Regions from separate parts of the Pectinatus frisingensis genome, predicted to be linked through region 3. Evidence: riboswitches for the same ligand, from Rfam matches in the RefSeq annotation. Region 3 holds a riboswitch; each other region holds the start of a gene.

Region 1 (5,866 bases), 740 kb from region 3:
ATTCTCCATTAAAACCCAGTATAATACGCGGCACTGATATTTTAATCGTGCGGGAGCTTATCGGTGGCATCTATTTTGGTGAAAGATGTGAATCCGAAGAATATAAAGGCACCACACGCGCCTGGGATCTGGAAAACTATAGTATTCCTGAAGTCGAAAGGATCGTTGCCTTAGCCTTGACTGCCGCCCGCAGTCGTAAAGGCAGGGTGACTTCCGTAGACAAGGCCAATGTACTGGCTACTTCGCGCTTATGGAGAAAAACAGCTGCTGAAACAGCCAAAAAATATTCTAATGTACAGCTCGACAATATGTATGTCGATAATTGCTCAATGCAGCTGGCAATAAATCCGACACGCTTTGATGTCATTGTCACCAGCAACCTCTTTGGCGATATATTGAGTGATGAGGCTGCCGTTCTGAGTGGCTCCATTGGTCTTATGCCGTCAGCAAGCATCGGCGAACGGACTAGTCTTTATGAACCGATTCATGGATCAGCTCCTGACATTGCAGGAAAAGGCATTGCCAATCCCCTTGGTACTATTCTATCGGCCGCGATGCTGCTGCGTCATTCCTTTTCAGCTGAGGCGGCAGCAGCAGATATAGAAATAGCAGTACAGAAAGCTTTAGCAGATGGCTATCGAACAGCCGATATATACAGTCCGGAATTTAAAAAAGCTGACACACTTCAAATGACACAGGCTGTCATTGATAATATAGGATAAAAATATATTCTCACAAAAATAGACTGCCCTCCATAAGTTAAATTTTAAAATCTAATTTATGGAGGGCAATTTTTAACTATATTTCAAAAGCAAATGTATATTTTTATTTTGAATTATTTTGCATCCGAAGCCAGACCAAAACGGGTTATCCCGGCGCCCTTAAGCTTGTCGAGCAATCCCATAAGCTGATCATAATTCATATCCTTATCCGCACGTATCACAACAGCGAAATTAGGATTTTGCTGCTTTGCCTTTTGTGCTTGTGCCAACAAATCTTTTTCGGTAATACGCTTATCCTCCAGATAAAGCGAACCATCTTTTTTTATTGTCACCAGATAATTCACTCGTGCCTGCATCTCAGCATTTTCGGTTTTGGGCATATTCACCGGCACTGTCTTGATATTCACCATATACAACGTACTAAGCATAAAAAATACCAATAAAAAAAACATTATATCGATCATCGGTATAATCATTACTTCCGGTTTAGAAAAAGAACGGCGATTACGCAGACGCATCGGAATCACCTCTGTTGCGATATGCTTCTACCAATGAGAAAGACTGCTCCATATCGGTTACGATATTATCCACACGCTGCGTAAAATATGCATGAATAATCAATGATACCACAGCCACGCATAACCCCATCGCTGTCGCGATTAAAGCTTCACCTACGCCGCCGGTTATCGCATGCGCCTGGCCTTCCTGAACATTAAAAATACTGAAAGCCGATATCATGCCACTGATAGTTCCCAAAAGTCCAAGCAGCGGCGCCATTGTTACTATTACATTAAGATAATAAAGACGCGATCGAAATTTAGCCAGGGAAATTCCTGATTGGATTTCAAAGAAAGCTGCAATATTAAAATTATTATCGGTTCTCGTCATTCCGGAATGCAAAAGCATTGCCAAATCACCCTTTGTTTGTGCAGCCAGTTTCTTAGCTTCCTCAATCTTATTATTAACCATCAGCCGATAAAAATTATCGGCAAATTTTCTTCCTGAGTCAGCCTTAGAAAAATAAAATACCCTTTCAATGGCAATTGAAATAACAAAAATCGAACATAAGAGCAGTATATACATGACGAATCCGCCCTTATGAAAATAACCGACACCCTGCATAATAAAATCCATAAATATCCCCCTCATAGTTGCCTTTTCAGATGCATTAATGCAAACGAAAAGTAATTGGCTGTGTATAATAGGATTGCACTGATTCGTTATAAGCATTAAGCCCGGGTGAAAAAGTAAATTGTCTGCCCGCTGCCAAAGCCGCCTGTTCAAATTCTCTTTGTCCTGACGACCCCACAATAGTTACACTAGCCACACTGCCATCTGTATTTACAACAAACTGCAATACAACATAGCCTTCTTCATCCGCTTCACGCATGTCTTCCGGATAATACGGTTTCGGTGTATACTGCGGCCTGGGCGGAACGGTGACTTTCAATCTGCTTTCATCATCTCCGGAACCACTGCCATTACCGCTGCCGGAACCATCACCGGAACCATTGCCAGTTCCATTACCAGAACCACTGCCAGAACCGGATCCGCTGCCAGTTCCAGTTCCATTGCCGGTTCCTGCCCCACTGCCAACAGCAATACCTGTTGAACTACTGGGGCCATTACCGGCGCCAATCGTACCTTCTGTATGTTTAAGCAGTTTTTCCTTTTGGAAATTATTATCAGTCTCCTCTTTTTTTACAGTTTTATCAATTTTGTCCGCATCATTATTTGACAAGACTATATCACTGCTGGAAAAAGAAGCTTCCCCGCCACCGCTGACACCACCGCCGCCGCTATTTCCACCGCCGGCTGCCCCATCACTATCATCAATAGTATAGATATCATCATCTGTGGCATAAACATGGTGCAAATTCGAAAAGAAACCTCCGAATGCTAATAGCATAAATAAAATAACATGTATTGTCAATGACCATAACAGGCCTGTTTTACGATATTTTGTTACCCGCATACAGATTCCCCCAACTGAAAAAAGCACACTCCCAAAGGAATATGCTTTTTAAAGGCAAAATCTATACTGAATTTATTGCTGCCCAAAAATAATCCCCTCCCTATCACTCGCAGGTTAGATGGTGATCTTCAAACAGGCAGTTCTTCTGGCTCTGGATCATTACCACGTTGCGCCTTCCCAGTTTCCCAGTGACTTTAATTACAACATGATTTCCCTTTACAGCGGCGTGACCGCAGCGGCGTATTACCGCACTTCTCTATTAAGCGTATCCGCACCTGTTCACTATATTTTATTATTAAATAATTATAGTTTATATACAAACCTATATTACATGATATAAAGCTTTGCTCTCCTTGTCAAGAGCGAAGCCTCATATCAAATATTGATATTGTAAATCATATTATTGATAGCAGCTATTGATTTTTACTTTATTATATTATAATATAAAAGTGTTTCAGAAAAATTTCATATTTCAGGAATGAGTGTCCTATGGGACTTAATAGAAAAACCGGTATGAAGCCGGTACGGTCACGCCGCTGTAACAGGGAGCAAAACCAAAAATGTCATTGGAGAAATCCGAGAAGGCTGGTCTAGCGATGAACTGAAGTCAGAAGAACTGCTTATTCAACAGTCACCATTAAAACCTGCGAGTGATAGGGAGGGGAATTAAGTGCAATCTTGTTGTACACTATTCACTGGCTTTTCAAGCCAGCTTTTGTTGTGTTTAAGGCTATTTTCTCACTGGGAATAGCCTTATTTTTTTGCAAATTTAAATTTTTTTATTGTAGGGGGAAAAAAATTGAAAAAAAGTTTTATATTTTTAACTACTGTTTGCGCTATAAACAGTTTTTATCCAAATGCTTATGCTGACACAGCTGCCGATAGCAGTGCTGATGACAACGCTGCTCCGGCAGTTACATTAGAAAACATGAGTGTAACTGCCTTGCGTTATCACAAGAAAAATATTGACATTCCCGCTGACACAGAAACTTTGACAGCTCAGCAACTGGCTAATACTGGTGCAAATAATTTGCAGGAAGCACTCAAATATACTGCAGGTATCGTTTACTTAGATTATGGACCCGGTGGCAACAGCATGGGTAACATGCGCTCAAAGATACTGATTCGCGGTTCAGAAGCATTGATACTGGTCAACGGTGCTCCACTCAATATAAGAGGCTCATATAATTTATCAGACATTCCTCTGGATGATGTGGATCGTGTAGAAATAGTACGCGGCGGTGGTTCTGTTTTATATGGCAGTGATGCAGTGGGCGGTGTCATAAATATTATTACCAAAAAACAGCGAAACAACTCTGTTAAAACCAGCTGGGGCAATATGGGCCAGCAAGAACACAGTATTAATATACAACAAGATAAATTAGGAATTGGGTACAATTATCAAAAATGGGGACATATAAACAATATTGCTTCTAACGACAAAGAATTTAATGGCTCAGAAAAAAATAATATGTCCTTAAATTACACCATTGATGATAACTGGTCACTATTTTACAACCACAACAATTCTCGTGTGGGATATTTCACTCCATTAGTAGGTAAAGGTGCAAAAAATCAAACCGATAATTATGATACAACCCGTGATTTTTTTCAAATAAATTATAAAAATAACGGCCTGTCAGGTAATTTTTATTACAACGGACGCCGTCATAATTCAAAATCATTTTACAATAAATCCGCCAAGGGTATAATCGGTTATGAAGCTGATGACAGCAAAGAATCCAATTATAATATGGGACTTGATGTAAATAAAAAATGGCAGTTCATAAATGACAATCTGTTGTTTGGTCTGAGTTACCAAAAAGAAAAATATAGTAAGACAGAGCATGATTTCTTTTCTGTACCCGGCAGCTCATCTCTTTCTCAAAATTACTATAATATTTCCCGGAACAATTATTCTGCCTACGGCCAATGGGAGCACAAACTGAGTAATAGTGATACTTTACTTTTAAGCGGCCGGGAATCATGGACTGCCGGTGGCCCTGATAAACAAAACTTTACAAATTTCAGCGGTCAAAGTCAATTCATCCATAAATTAAATTCTAATGAAAGTATATACATCAGCGCGGGGCAATCTTTTAAAATGCCAACTTTAAACCAATCCGGCAATACCCTGGCCGGTACTGCTGACCTTAAACCACAAAAAGGATTGCATTATGAAATCGGTTGGAAAAAGACACAAGGAATCCACAATTGGCAGACTGTATTATTCCACCAAAATATAAAAGATAACATTACTGCCACCATCGGTACCTCCAAGGTCACTTATTCCAATGAAGATGCCCGTAATACCGGTATCGAAATAACCGATATCATCAAGGGAAATGGTGGCTGGAATTACAACTGGGGAATTGTCTTTAGCAATCCGGAAAACAATCCCAAAGGTACCAATGCCATGGGACGGGCTTTACGTGGAACCTGGGCACGCGAATACGGCAGATGGCAGCTTAACGGCGGAACAAATTATCATAAAGATAAAATTACTGCCGGAATAAATGCCGTCTATTTATTTGAGCGGGTAAATTCACCTGATAATGCTTATCCTACTGACTGCAAGCCATATTTATTAACTAATTTCAACTTTAAATATGCGTTTGATTCCAATCAGACTGCCACTCTCACCATAAATAATATTCTCGACCGAGATGATATCGTAACACATTCAGCTTCCACTCCTTACTATTCCACACCGATAAATTTTATGATCGGTTACGAAATGAATTTCTAACTAATAACTGCCAATTATTTATAACCTTTTCAGCGGAGGATTTCATTACAATGAAACTGTTCCCGGACGCACATACAATATAAATCCGTACTGTAATTTTTCTAAATTTTGCACTTTATCGCAATGTGTGCTATATTGCAGTAAATAAAAAGATCAGACATTAATATAATTTCTTAAAGGATTTACAGCATGAATACAATTATTGATATTAAAAATTTAAGTATCGGATATAGTAATCGACAAATAATAAAAAATATTAATATAACCGTTTCCCCCGGTGAAATTATTGGCATAATCGGCTGTAATGGATCTGGTAAAAGCACCTTATTAAAAACTCTGCGTGGATTACTGCCATCACAAAAAGGCACAATCAAATATTTTGGTTCCGATATAAGCAATTTTACAGAAAAACAAATGGCT
Region 2 (5,866 bases), 1.4 Mb from region 3:
CACATTAGTTTCTAAGAGCAGTAAATCTTCGACAGCAGGATTACTATCAAATTCTTTTAAGTACAAACGCAGTACATTAGGCTGTGACAGATCCCAACTGCCGGCGCCATAAGCTATTTTGTCATAAGAAAAATCATCATAAGAAGATTTTTCCTGAGCCAGTGTTTTTAAAACAGCGGCCCCGGTTGGTGTAACCAGTTCCTTTTCTGCCAGACCATTTTTTATCGTGAAGTTTTTTAATAGCTCGGCAGTGGCCGGAGCCGGTATTGGCATTTGTCCATGGGCACAGTCGACAAAACCTTTACCGGTATAAATATTGCTGACAAAAATATTTTTGACATTAAAATATTCAAGACAAATTGCAATTCCGGCAATATCAATTATGGCATCAACAGCACCAATTTCGTGAAAATGGATTTCTTCTATTGATGTTCCATGGATTTTAGCTTCAGCTTCAGCAAGATTGTGAAAAATTTCCATACTGGTATGTTGGATGTCTTGGCTTAAACCTGAATTGGTAAAAATTGTTTGTATATCCGATAGGGTACGTATATGTAACTGTGGTGTATTTAATGTTACATTGAAATAGGTAGCTGTTATCCCCTTTTTATTGGTCGGTTTCATAATAAGTGAATATTCATCAGGAGAAATAATTTTTTCCAACTGATTTTTTAAATAATCATAAGGTAAGCCGGCATCAAGAAAGGCACCGATGAGCATATTGCCGCTTATGCCCGAAAAACAATCAAGATATATCGTTTTCATCGAATCACTCCATGCAATAAATTATTTATCTTCTTTTATGGCGAATATAAAGGCCAATAACAATTAAAGCAATGATTATACATATTGCTATGCTGAATTCATGCCCGACTGACAGCATCTTCTGCCAATTGTCACCCAGCATTTTTCCAATATAGACGATTAGGATGGTCCACGGTAAAGAACCAGCAAAAGTAAAAATAATGAATTTTTTTATATTTACACCGGCAAAACCGGCGGGCAGTGAAATAAAAGTACGTACTACAGGAAACATCCTGCTGAAGAAAACAGCTTTGACTCCGTACTTATCGAACCAATTTTGGGCGATATCAATATGACGCTTTTTCATGAAAAAATATTTACCATATTTATTGATAAAGGGGCGTCCACCTAAAAACCCAATATAATATGTCAGTATAGAACCGGTCATGCCGCCGATTATACCTGCGATGACAGCTTCGCTGAAATCCATTTTACCTATAGATATCAGGTAGCCGGCAAAACCTAAAATCAATTCGCTGGGAATAGGAATACAGGCATTTTCTAACGCCATGAGCAAAGCTATTGCAATATATCCCCAAGTGGAAATAAATTCTAAAAACAAGGCAGAGTATTGTTCCATTTTAACAGTTCCTTTTAGTTTAAGTTATGGGATTTTGTTTAAACAATAAGATTACAGACACTGCTGAATATTAGTAAAAAATAAAAATCACTTCACAAATAGAATTCAATTAATTTTAAATCTATATTAGCAATTATACAATATTTTGTGCTTTACCTCTAGCGGTGGATTTAAAATATAGAAAAAGTAGCAGCTAAGATGCATTTAAATTTTATAATAACCGTAAGTGTAAATATTAACAGCCACTGCGTCCGTGGTATAATATTTAGTAAATATTTTACAAATAGGAGGATTGGTTATGCATTTGAAAAAAATGGCAGTAGTCGCAGTCGTTTGCCTTACGATATTAACAGCAACGGTAGGGACTACACAGGCATTTAATTTTGGCAGTATATTGGGTGATGCGCTTAAAGTTGGCGGTATATCCATATTGGTAGACAAGTTTTCTATACCATTGAATTCAGCAATAAATAATTTGCTCGGACAACATGGAATGGGACCTCGTATGCTACAAAAGTAGTGCCGATAATTTCAATAGGTAACGGTTCTTATGTGGGAGCTGCGCAAGTTACCGGACCGCAGGAGGCAATCGATAGGACCCAGGCGGTATTGCTGATTGAGGGCAGTTTTAGTGACGAACGATTTAGACTAAAAGGACTTATTCCCGTAAATGCAAAAAGTATCAGCAATGTTTCCCGTGTACAGGGAGTTGGAGTTTCAGCGCAGATTGATGTGAAGATATAATAGCAAAAATATCTGATATAATTATTGACAATAGACGTGATTAATTGTATTATAAGTAACGATAAAATTAATATCAGTGAAACAGGTGTCCATACGGACTTAATGGAGAAGTTGGTTTAAGCCAACGCGGTCCCGCCACTGTAATGAGGAGCAATTCTGTAATATGTCACTGTGACAGTTTAAGCTGCATGGGAAGGCACAGAAACGTGATGATTCAAAGCCAGGAGAACTGCCTGTTTGTCGATCACCGTAACACAGTAATGATTTATATCCATAAGGCAGACTTATTGTTTGCACTTAGGATAAGCTGCCTATATGGTTTTACTGTGTTTTTACCCACGAGCGATGGGAAGGTGGTATTTTCGGACATACTCGATACGATCTTGTCTGATGATACCCTTCATTGCATCTTGGTGAAGGGTTTTATTTTGCAAAATTATATTTTGCCCGGATAGATGACAAACACTGAATAGGTTTATTGTAATTAACAAAAATTTAGGAGGGCTTTGTCAAATGAAAATCAGTTGGAAAAAAATGTTGGTCGCTTCAATGGCATGTGCGACATTAACAGGTTTTATGACTACTTCTTATGCCAGTTATAAATTAAATCCTGAGGTTACGGATGCGACACCGGCATTGAAACAGGCAGCTGAAATTGGGCTTCGTACTTATAATAATCCACAGATGGCCAATGTACAGAATAAAGATGCAATTTTAGTTATGAGTTTTGGTACTACTTTTAAGGATTCACGTGAAAAAACTATAGAAAAAACTGTCCAGGAAATCCAGGCAGCGCATCCTGACACGAAAGTTATTCTGTCATTTACATCGCATATTATCATTGATAGAATAAAAGCTAAGGAAGGCATCACAATTCCTACGCCGGAAGATGCCCTAAAGGATTTGAAAGCACAAGGGTATACTCGTGTGGCTATCGCATCACTTGATGTTATTCCGGGGATGGAATATGCTTATGATTCGGCAGTATTTGATTTGTATAAAAAAGATTTCAAAAAAATGACGCTCGGCACATCGGCTATGTATTGGATGGGACAGGAAAATCAGCGCGATGATATCAATGAATTTTTAAAGGCCTTTTCTACGCAATTTCCTAAAGTAGGCAAGGATGAAGCTATATTGGTTATGGCTCATGGAACACCGGATCCAAGTAATGCCTATTATGCGGTAATACAAGATCGCATTGATTCACTGAAATTGAAAAATGTTTATCTTTATACAGTGGAAGGCTGGCCAAATCTTGAAACTATAATTCCTCAGCTGAAACAAAAGGGTATCAAAAAGGTAACATTGATGCCAATGATGATGGTAGCAGGGGATCATGCTAATAATGATATGGCTGGCGCAGAACCGCAGTCACATAAATCAATTCTTGAAAAAGCAGGTTTTAAAGTCGATACATATATCCATGGCCTTGGTGAAAATGCAGCTGTTCGTAATATCTTTGTGGAACGTGCCAACGAAGCATGGAATGCTTTGGAAGCAAAATAATTTACTATTTGCATATAATCTTATCCGGCAGGCTACTTGCCCGCTGGATAAGATTCTTTAATAACTGTTCAAAATAATCCACCGGCTCAGCCGGCGGAATCGAAGGTTTTGACTTTAGTCGAAAAAAAGTCCCTGTTATAATAAATGCAGGTCTAGCCAACCGCATAAAAATAACAGGGAGGACTTTATCATGAAAGATAAAGATATACAAAGTTTAGAACATACAAAGTGGAGATGTCAATATCATATAGTATTTTCACCAAAATATCGTCGAATGGAAATTTATGGAGAATTGAAAAAAGATATAGGATGGATATTAAGAAAACTGTGTGAGGATAAAGGTGTTGAAATTATAGAAGCAGAAGCTTGTCCAGATCATATACATTTATTGTTGAGTATTCCCCCAAAGTATAGTGTTTCAAGTTTTATGGGATATTTAAAGGGGAAAAGCAGTTTGATGATATTTGATAGGCACGCAAATTTAAAATATAAGTATGGAAGCAGAACCTTTTGGTCAAGAGGATATTTTGTAGATACAGTAGGAAGAAATAAGAAGCAGATAGAGAATTACATTAGAAATCAGTTACAACAAGATCAAATAACAGATCAGATAAGTTTAAGGGAATTTGTAGACCCGTTTACGGGTAGCAAGAAGTAAAAGGCAAAAAAAAACCCCTTTAGGGGTCGCTCGAAAAAGAAAAACGTTGGTTAGACCTTTCGGACGCCCCTTGAGGGGCTTATGTTAGTAATATGCCCTTCCAGGGCTAGAACAAGCCTCCAGTTTACTGGAGGTCATGACTTTATCAATAATTTATTCAATACCATGCTGACAATATGCGGGAAAACTATCAAAATTTTGCTTTTAGTGGTAAAGGTATTGTATAATCTAAAATTGTATGTGAAAAATTAATTGATTTTGAGGAGAATATTTAATGACTGGTATTTTTTATGGCATAGGCGTTGGTCCGGGTGACCCTGAATTATTGACGATGAAGGCAATTAAGACATTGGAAAAAGTAGATGTGATTATTGCCCCTAAAACAGAAAAAAAAGATGGTAGTGTTGCCTTGTCCATAGCTAAACCGTATTTAAAATCAACTGTCAATATTGTATATCAGGTTTTCCCAATGATAGCACATTTTGAAGAATCACCGCAGAGTTGGCAAAAAAATAAGGAAGAAATTTTAGCTTTATTAAACCAAGGTAAGAATGTAGCATTTTTGACATTGGGGGATCCGATGTTTTACAGCACATATATTTATGTGTACCGACTGTTGAAAACGGAGCAAATAGTGATTGAAACGATTCCCGGCGTACCGGCTTTTTGTGCGATAGCCGGCAGGCTGGAATATCCATTGGTAGAAGGAAATGATATAATAAGTATCATTCCGGCTACGGCAAAGCCAGAAAAAATTGCAAAAACGCTGGCCGCGTCAGATAATGTTGTAATTATGAAAGTTTATAAAAATTTTGATCAAATAGTATCAATTTTGAAAGATAATGGATTGGTAGATAATGCTGTTATGGTAAGTCGCTGCGGATTACCGGATGAAGCATGTATAGATGATATTGAACAAGTGAAGAAGGTTCCCAATTATTTATCAACAATTTTGACACGCCGAAATAAATAGGGAGTTTTTTATATGATAAAAAGAAATTTTTGTTTTTATCTGTTGTTTTGTTTGTTGTTGGCGGCTGCATTTACCGGATGCGGTGGACAGTCAGCAGATCAAAAGACGACGTCCTATTTGACAATCAATGACGACGCCGGCAGGACAGTTACACTCGCTAATAAGCCGGAACGTATTGTAGCATTATCGACTTCTTTTCTGGAACCGCTGCATGATGTAGATGCCGCTGTGGTAGGCTGTCCGGATTCGAAAATGGGGATACCTGATTATTATAAGGATATAGATAAGGTCGGTGCTGTTTACAATATCAATATAGAAAAAGTGGTCGCATTGAAACCGGATTTAGTAATAGCAATGAAAGGGATGAATGACAAATTTGTTCCTATGCTTGAAAGTAATAATATTCCGGTTATTGTGCTTGATATGAAAAGCTATGATCAGGTTAAACACTGTTTGGAGCTTTTTTCTCAGATAACGGGTGAACAAGAAAAAGGTACGACGCTTATTAATGAAATGGATAAAAAAATCGCTGCCGTGAAGGATAAACTACCGAAAGAAACCAGGCGTGTGGCAATATTGCATAGTACAGCTCAGGATG
Region 3 (5,866 bases):
AATACAGGACAAATTTATTTATAAATATCGATGGTTAACTGAAGATGAGTACACTACAATCGTTGGTATAGGCCAAATTACTCCAGGTATTAATATTTTGGCTTATACTATTTTAATTGGCAGAAAACTTGCCGGTTGGCGCGGCAGCATTGTATCAGTTTTAGGGCTTATTATTCCCAGCACGGCAATAACACTTGTTTTATCTGCGGTATATTTGAGTGTAAGCCGATACGCATTTGTTCAAGATGCCTTGAAATCGGTATTCGCATCTATTTTTGGTGTGTCTATAGTCACCAATTGGCGTAATATAAAACCTATTTTGTGTCGCGGCAGCAAAGAGGGAGCGCTACCGTTGTTATCTTTTTTGTTGATTATTATTGGAACTGTTATACTTTATCAATGTTTTGCCTTTTCCGTTATTTTTCTTTATTTTATAGGAAGTATGGCAGGAGTTGTTATTTACACTCTTATCATTAAGAAGAAACCGAGGCTGCCTAAATGATACATTGGAATTTATTTTTTTTTACTATATTAAAAGCAGTGTTATTTTCGACTGGTGGTTTTGGTCCATTGCCTTCTCTTCATACTGATTTTCTCATTAATGGCTGGGCAAATGAGCAACAATTTGCCGAGGCTATTGCTATTGGGCAAATTGCTCCCGGTCCAAATGGACTGTGGGTCGTCAGTCTTGCCAATTTATCAGGCGGAATGATTGGTGCTGTTTTAGGGACGGTTGCATTGATATTACCGCCATTTTGTATTCTTATTGTCAGAAAATTTTATACCCGCATAAAATTTTATTCTGCCACACAGGGAGTTCTCGACGGAATGGTGCTTGTAGTTTCTACTTTTAGTGTCATTGTGCTGGCAAATATATTTTTTAATAGTATTCCCAATATTTTTTTATTTTCCATCGTAGTTATAAGTGCCGTACTTGCCGCAACCAAAAGAGTACCTGCCAATTTTATCTTGATCGCATCCGCTGTTGCTGGTTTGCTGTTTCTTCATTGAACGTAGAAGATACTTTTCACTGCGAGTAGAATTTGATTGACAAATCGAATAAATAAAGTTAATATTAACATGAAAATAGAATATAGCTGGAAACAGGTGTCAGGAATGACTTAATAGGGAATTCGGTATAAAGCCGAAGCGGTCCCGCCACTGTATAGAAGAGTTTTTCAAAATATGTCACTGAAGCTGGTCTTTGGGAAGGCTTGAAAAACAATGATTCTGAGCCAGGAGAACTGCCTGTTTTAACATCACCGTTAGTGTCGTCGTTTAGTCGATGCTTATACCTGCGAGAGATAGGAAGGGAGATTTGATACTGTGAATATGAGTTGCATGGTAATTTTCTCCGGCTTTGTTATAGGCCGGTTTTTTATTTTCCAGAAAGACTTTATTGAAACAGATATTTTGTCTGTCCGCCTCTTGCGGGCAGATTTTTTGTTTGTCAGTAAAGAGGGAGGTTTCTAATGAACGAGGAAGAAAAAAATCAGTCTGAAGACAGTAATCTTGATTTGCAGGCCATATTGAAAAAATCTGACCAGCAAACACAGTTTCCTACTGTTCCACTCGATGAGTTTGTTCCACCTACGTATGAAGAATGGAAGCAAGCATGTATTACATTACTGAAAGGTGCACCCTTTGATAAAAAAATGTATACAAAAACATATGAGGGTATAACTTTTGAACCAATGTATACGAGAGCTATGACGGAAAATATTTTGCCAAAGGCATCTTTTCCGGGAATGGACGATTTTATGCGTGGAGCTCGGGTAAATGGTTATATAAATCAACCATGGGGCATAGCTCAGTCTTGTGATGAGAGTCTGCCTAGGGAGAATAATAAATTATTAAAACATGAAGTAGATCGAGGTTCAACTATTTATAATATACATCTTGATAACGCCACTATTTTAAATCAAGATGCCCAGCATGCCGCAAAAGTTGGGGATGAAGGCTGTAGTATCACAACGATTGATGATATGTATCAGCTATTAGACGGACTTGATTTGAAAAAATATGGTTTGTATATTTATGCGGGAGCTTCATCGCTACCAATGCTGTCAATGACGGCAGCGGCACTTAAGGCAGCTGGCAGACCGGTAAAGATGTTAAAAGGTTTTATCGGAGCAAATCCTTTAGGACAGTTGCTTGAGTCGGGAGAACTCTATACCTCATTAGACGAGTTATATGATGAAATGTATGCATGTGCTGTATGGGCGGGGAAAAATACACCGCAGCTGAGAACTATCATGGTGCGCAGCGATGTGTTTAGTCGCGGCGGTGCTAATGACGTGCAGGAAATAGCATATACATTGTCTATGGCGGTTTCTTATCTGCGGGCATTATTGGAACGTGGTTTGACTATAAAACAAGCTTCGGGACAGTTGTTCTTTGGTTTTTCAATGGGAGCAAACTTTTTTATGCAGATAGCAAAACTCCGGGCAGTTCGTCCCATTTGGGCCAGAATAGTAAAGGCTTTCGGTGGTGATGAAATTGATCAAAGAATGCATATTCATGCTCGCCCTGCATTGTTTTTCAAGACAGTTTATGATCCTTATGTAAATATGCTGAGAAATACTACTGAAATTTTTTCCGGAGTGGTTGGCGGGGTTGACTCATATGAAAATGCGCCGTTTGATGAACCAATAAGAAAGGGAGACGAATTTTCCCGTCGTATTGCCCGTAACGTGCAGATTATTTTGCAGGAAGAATTTGGTATGTTAAAGCCGATTGATCCGGCAGGTGGGTCGTGGGCAGTAGAAAGTCTTACGAAAGAAATAAAAGAAAAAATCTGGCATGAATTTCAGGCCGTGGAAGAAAAAGGCGGATTCCTCAAGGCTGCACAGGTAGGTTATCTTCAGGAAGAAATTGGCAAAATATTGCAGGCCAGATTTAAAAATTCTGAGTATAGAAAAGATCGCATAGTCGGTAATAATATGTATCCTAATTTGACGGAAGAACTGATCGATAAACGCAGTGAGGATGCCGATGAACTGAAAAAACAGCGTATGAATGATATTGGAGCTTATTTAAGTGACATAGATGGAATATTTGAACAGGAATGCATCAGTAAAATTACCACAGCAGATTGGAATGAATTGACGGAAACGGTGATTGAGGCGATAAAAACCGGAGCAACAATTGGAGAAATACGCAAAACATTAAATACACGGCAACAGAAAAACAGTGCTGTTAGATCCACAGTTGAAGCGATACTGCCGCATCGCTGGAGTGAACATTATGAAGCTTTGCGTATGATTACTGAAAAATATGTCGCAGAAAAAAATGATAATGCAAAAATATTTCTTGCTAATATGGGGCCTATACCACAGCATAAGGCCAGAGCAGAATTTTCCACTAGCTTTTTGCAAGTAGGAGGATTCGAAGTATTAAGCAATAATGGCTTCAAGACAATCGATGAATCTGTTGAGGCTGCACAAAAATCCGGTGCGGATGCAGTTGTAATTTGTTCAACTGATAAGACTTATCCGGATATTGTACCGGAATTGGCACCAAAATTAAGAAAAGCTCTGCCGAAAGCAGTAATTTACCTGGCAGGAGCAGCTCCGAAAGATTTGGAAACTGTTTATCACGAAGCCGGAGTTGATGATTTCATTTCAGTCAAGGCTAATTGCTATAAAATTTTGCAATTTTTGCAAAGAAAGAAAGGAATGATTGATTAATGGCTTTCATAAATCCTGATTTTAGCAAAATGGGCCTAGGCGATGCACCGACACATTCAAAACAGGAATGGATGAAAAGGATAGAACAGGAAGTCGGTATGGATTATGATAAAATCACCGGCCGGACAATGGAACATATTCCAATAAAACCAATTTATAATTTTGATGAATATGAACATATGAACCATTTGGATTTTGCCAGTGGTATACCGCCTTGCCTGCGTGGTCCTTATTCCACGATGTATGTATTTCGTCCTTGGACGGTACGTCAATATGCAGGATTTTCTACGGCAGAAGAATCCAATGCTTTTTATCGCCGTAATTTGGCTGCAGGACAAAAAGGCTTGTCAATAGCATTTGATTTACCGACACATCGCGGGTACGATTCTGATAATCCACGTGTATTAGGTGATGTTGGTAAAGCCGGTGTTGCGATTGATTCTATCTTGGATATGCGTATTTTGTTTAGCGGTATACCGCTTGATCAGATGTCTGTATCAATGACAATGAATGGTGCTGTATTGCCGATAATGGCATTTTATATATTGTCCGGTGAAGAACAGGGAGTAGATAAAAGTGTTATGGCCGGTACTATTCAAAATGATATTTTAAAAGAATTTATGGTACGTAATACTTATATATATCCACCAGAAATGTCAATGCGTATAATAGGTGATATTTTTGAATATACGACAAAATATATGCCTAAATTTAATAGTATATCAATTTCCGGTTATCACATGCAGGAAGCTGGGGCAACAGCGGATATAGAACTTGGCTATACATTGGCTGACGGACTTGAGTATATTCGTACCGGTGTAGGAGCAGGGTTACCAATAGATGCTTTTGCCAAACGTTTATCGTTCTTCTGGGCAATAGGGAAAAATTATTTTATGGAAGTGGCAAAGATGCGTGCGGCACGTGTTCTTTGGGCTAAGATAGTGAAATCTTTTGGCGCGGAGAATAATAAATCTATGGCACTTCGTACGCATTGCCAGACTTCAGGCTGGTCGCTGACGGCACAAGATCCGTTTAATAATATCGCCCGTACCTGTATGGAAGCGATGGGGGCGGCTTTAGGGCATACACAATCATTGCATACAAATGCTCTTGATGAAGCTATTGCACTGCCAACTGATTTTTCTGCTCGTATTGCCCGTAACACGCAGCTTTATATTCAGGATGAAACACGTGTATGCAAGATAATTGATCCTTGGGGCGGTTCTTATTATGTAGAAGCTCTGACTAATGAAATAATAAGGCGGGCATGGGCACATATTCAAGAGGTTGAAGCATTGGGCGGCATGGCTAAGGCAATATCCACAGGTCTGCCGAAGATGCGTATCGAAGAAGCTTCAGCTCGCCGTCAGGCACAGATCGATTCAGGAAACGAAACTATTGTCGGACTGAATAAGTATCGTTTGGAAAAGGAAGATCCATTGCAAATATTGGCTATAGACAACACTGCCGTCCGCAATTCTCAGATAGAACGTTTGAAAAAATTACGGGCAGAAAGGAATGCTGATGAAGTCAGAAGTTGTCTGGAAGCACTTACTAAGGCCGCTGAATCTCGCGATAATGGTAATCTGCTGGAACTTGCAGTAAATGCAGCCAGGGCGCATGCTTCCTTGGGAGAAATTTCCGATGCTGTCGAAAAAGTATCGGGACGTTTTAATGCTGTCATTCATACTATTTCAGGGGTATATTCATCTGAATTTACGGATAAAACTGAACTCGATAAAGCCCGCGGTATGGCTGATACATTCGAAAAACTGACCGGTCGCCGGCCGCGTATTTTTGTTGCAAAAATGGGACAGGATGGACATGATCGCGGTCAAAAAGTAATTGCATCGTCATTTGCTGATATGGGATGGGATGTCGATGTCGGGCCTTTGTTCCAGACACCGGCAGAAACGGCCCAGGATGCTGTTGATAACGATGTCCATATGGTAGGTTTCAGTTCACTGGCAGCCGGTCATAATACTCTTTTACCACAATTGGTTGAAGAGTTGAAGAAACTTGGACGGGAAGATATAATGGTCGCCATAGGCGGTGTAATACCAGTACAAGATTATGATTTTTTGTATAAACATGGTGCAGTTGCAATATTCGCTCCAGGAACTAATATACCGGAAGCAGGTGTAAAGCTGCTGACACTTTTGATTAATGAGGCCAAA

What was found. Region 3 has a riboswitch for cobalamin ahead of F8M42_RS08105 (methylmalonyl-CoA mutase family protein). Riboswitches for the same ligand answer to the same signal wherever they lie in the genome.
Region 1: another riboswitch for cobalamin. It lies ahead of F8M42_RS11600 (energy transducer TonB); the one in region 3 lies ahead of F8M42_RS08105 (methylmalonyl-CoA mutase family protein).
Region 2: another riboswitch for cobalamin. It lies ahead of F8M42_RS01010 (sirohydrochlorin cobaltochelatase); the one in region 3 lies ahead of F8M42_RS08105 (methylmalonyl-CoA mutase family protein).

What each region holds. Positions count from the first base shown of each region.
Region 1 covers NZ_CP045424.1:2,470,847-2,476,712, forward strand. Annotated here, with positions in the region: gene leuB (3-isopropylmalate dehydrogenase) at 1-722, shown strand, start outside; gene F8M42_RS11590 (ExbD/TolR family protein) at 836-1,240, opposite strand; gene F8M42_RS11595 (MotA/TolQ/ExbB proton channel family protein) at 1,227-1,856, opposite strand; gene F8M42_RS11600 (energy transducer TonB) at 1,891-2,697, opposite strand; cobalamin riboswitch at 2,816-2,991, opposite strand; cobalamin riboswitch at 3,161-3,335, shown strand; gene F8M42_RS11605 (TonB-dependent receptor plug domain-containing protein) at 3,497-5,446, shown strand; gene F8M42_RS11610 (ABC transporter ATP-binding protein) at 5,636-5,866, shown strand, end outside.
Region 2 covers NZ_CP045424.1:214,638-220,503, forward strand. Annotated here, with positions in the region: gene larC (nickel pincer cofactor biosynthesis protein LarC) at 1-765, opposite strand, end outside; gene F8M42_RS01000 (DedA family protein) at 791-1,384, opposite strand; gene F8M42_RS13550 (hypothetical protein) at 1,683-1,904, shown strand; gene F8M42_RS13555 (hypothetical protein) at 1,904-2,128, shown strand; cobalamin riboswitch at 2,195-2,379, shown strand; gene F8M42_RS01010 (sirohydrochlorin cobaltochelatase) at 2,642-3,637, shown strand; gene tnpA (IS200/IS605 family transposase) at 3,828-4,295, shown strand; gene cobI (precorrin-2 C(20)-methyltransferase) at 4,570-5,268, shown strand; gene F8M42_RS01025 (ABC transporter substrate-binding protein) at 5,281-5,866, shown strand, end outside.
Region 3 covers NZ_CP045424.1:1,727,445-1,733,310, reverse strand. Annotated here, with positions in the region: gene F8M42_RS08115 (chromate transporter) at 1-502, shown strand, start outside; gene F8M42_RS08110 (chromate transporter) at 499-1,011, shown strand; cobalamin riboswitch at 1,089-1,266, shown strand; gene F8M42_RS08105 (methylmalonyl-CoA mutase family protein) at 1,473-3,689, shown strand; gene scpA (methylmalonyl-CoA mutase) at 3,689-5,866, shown strand, end outside.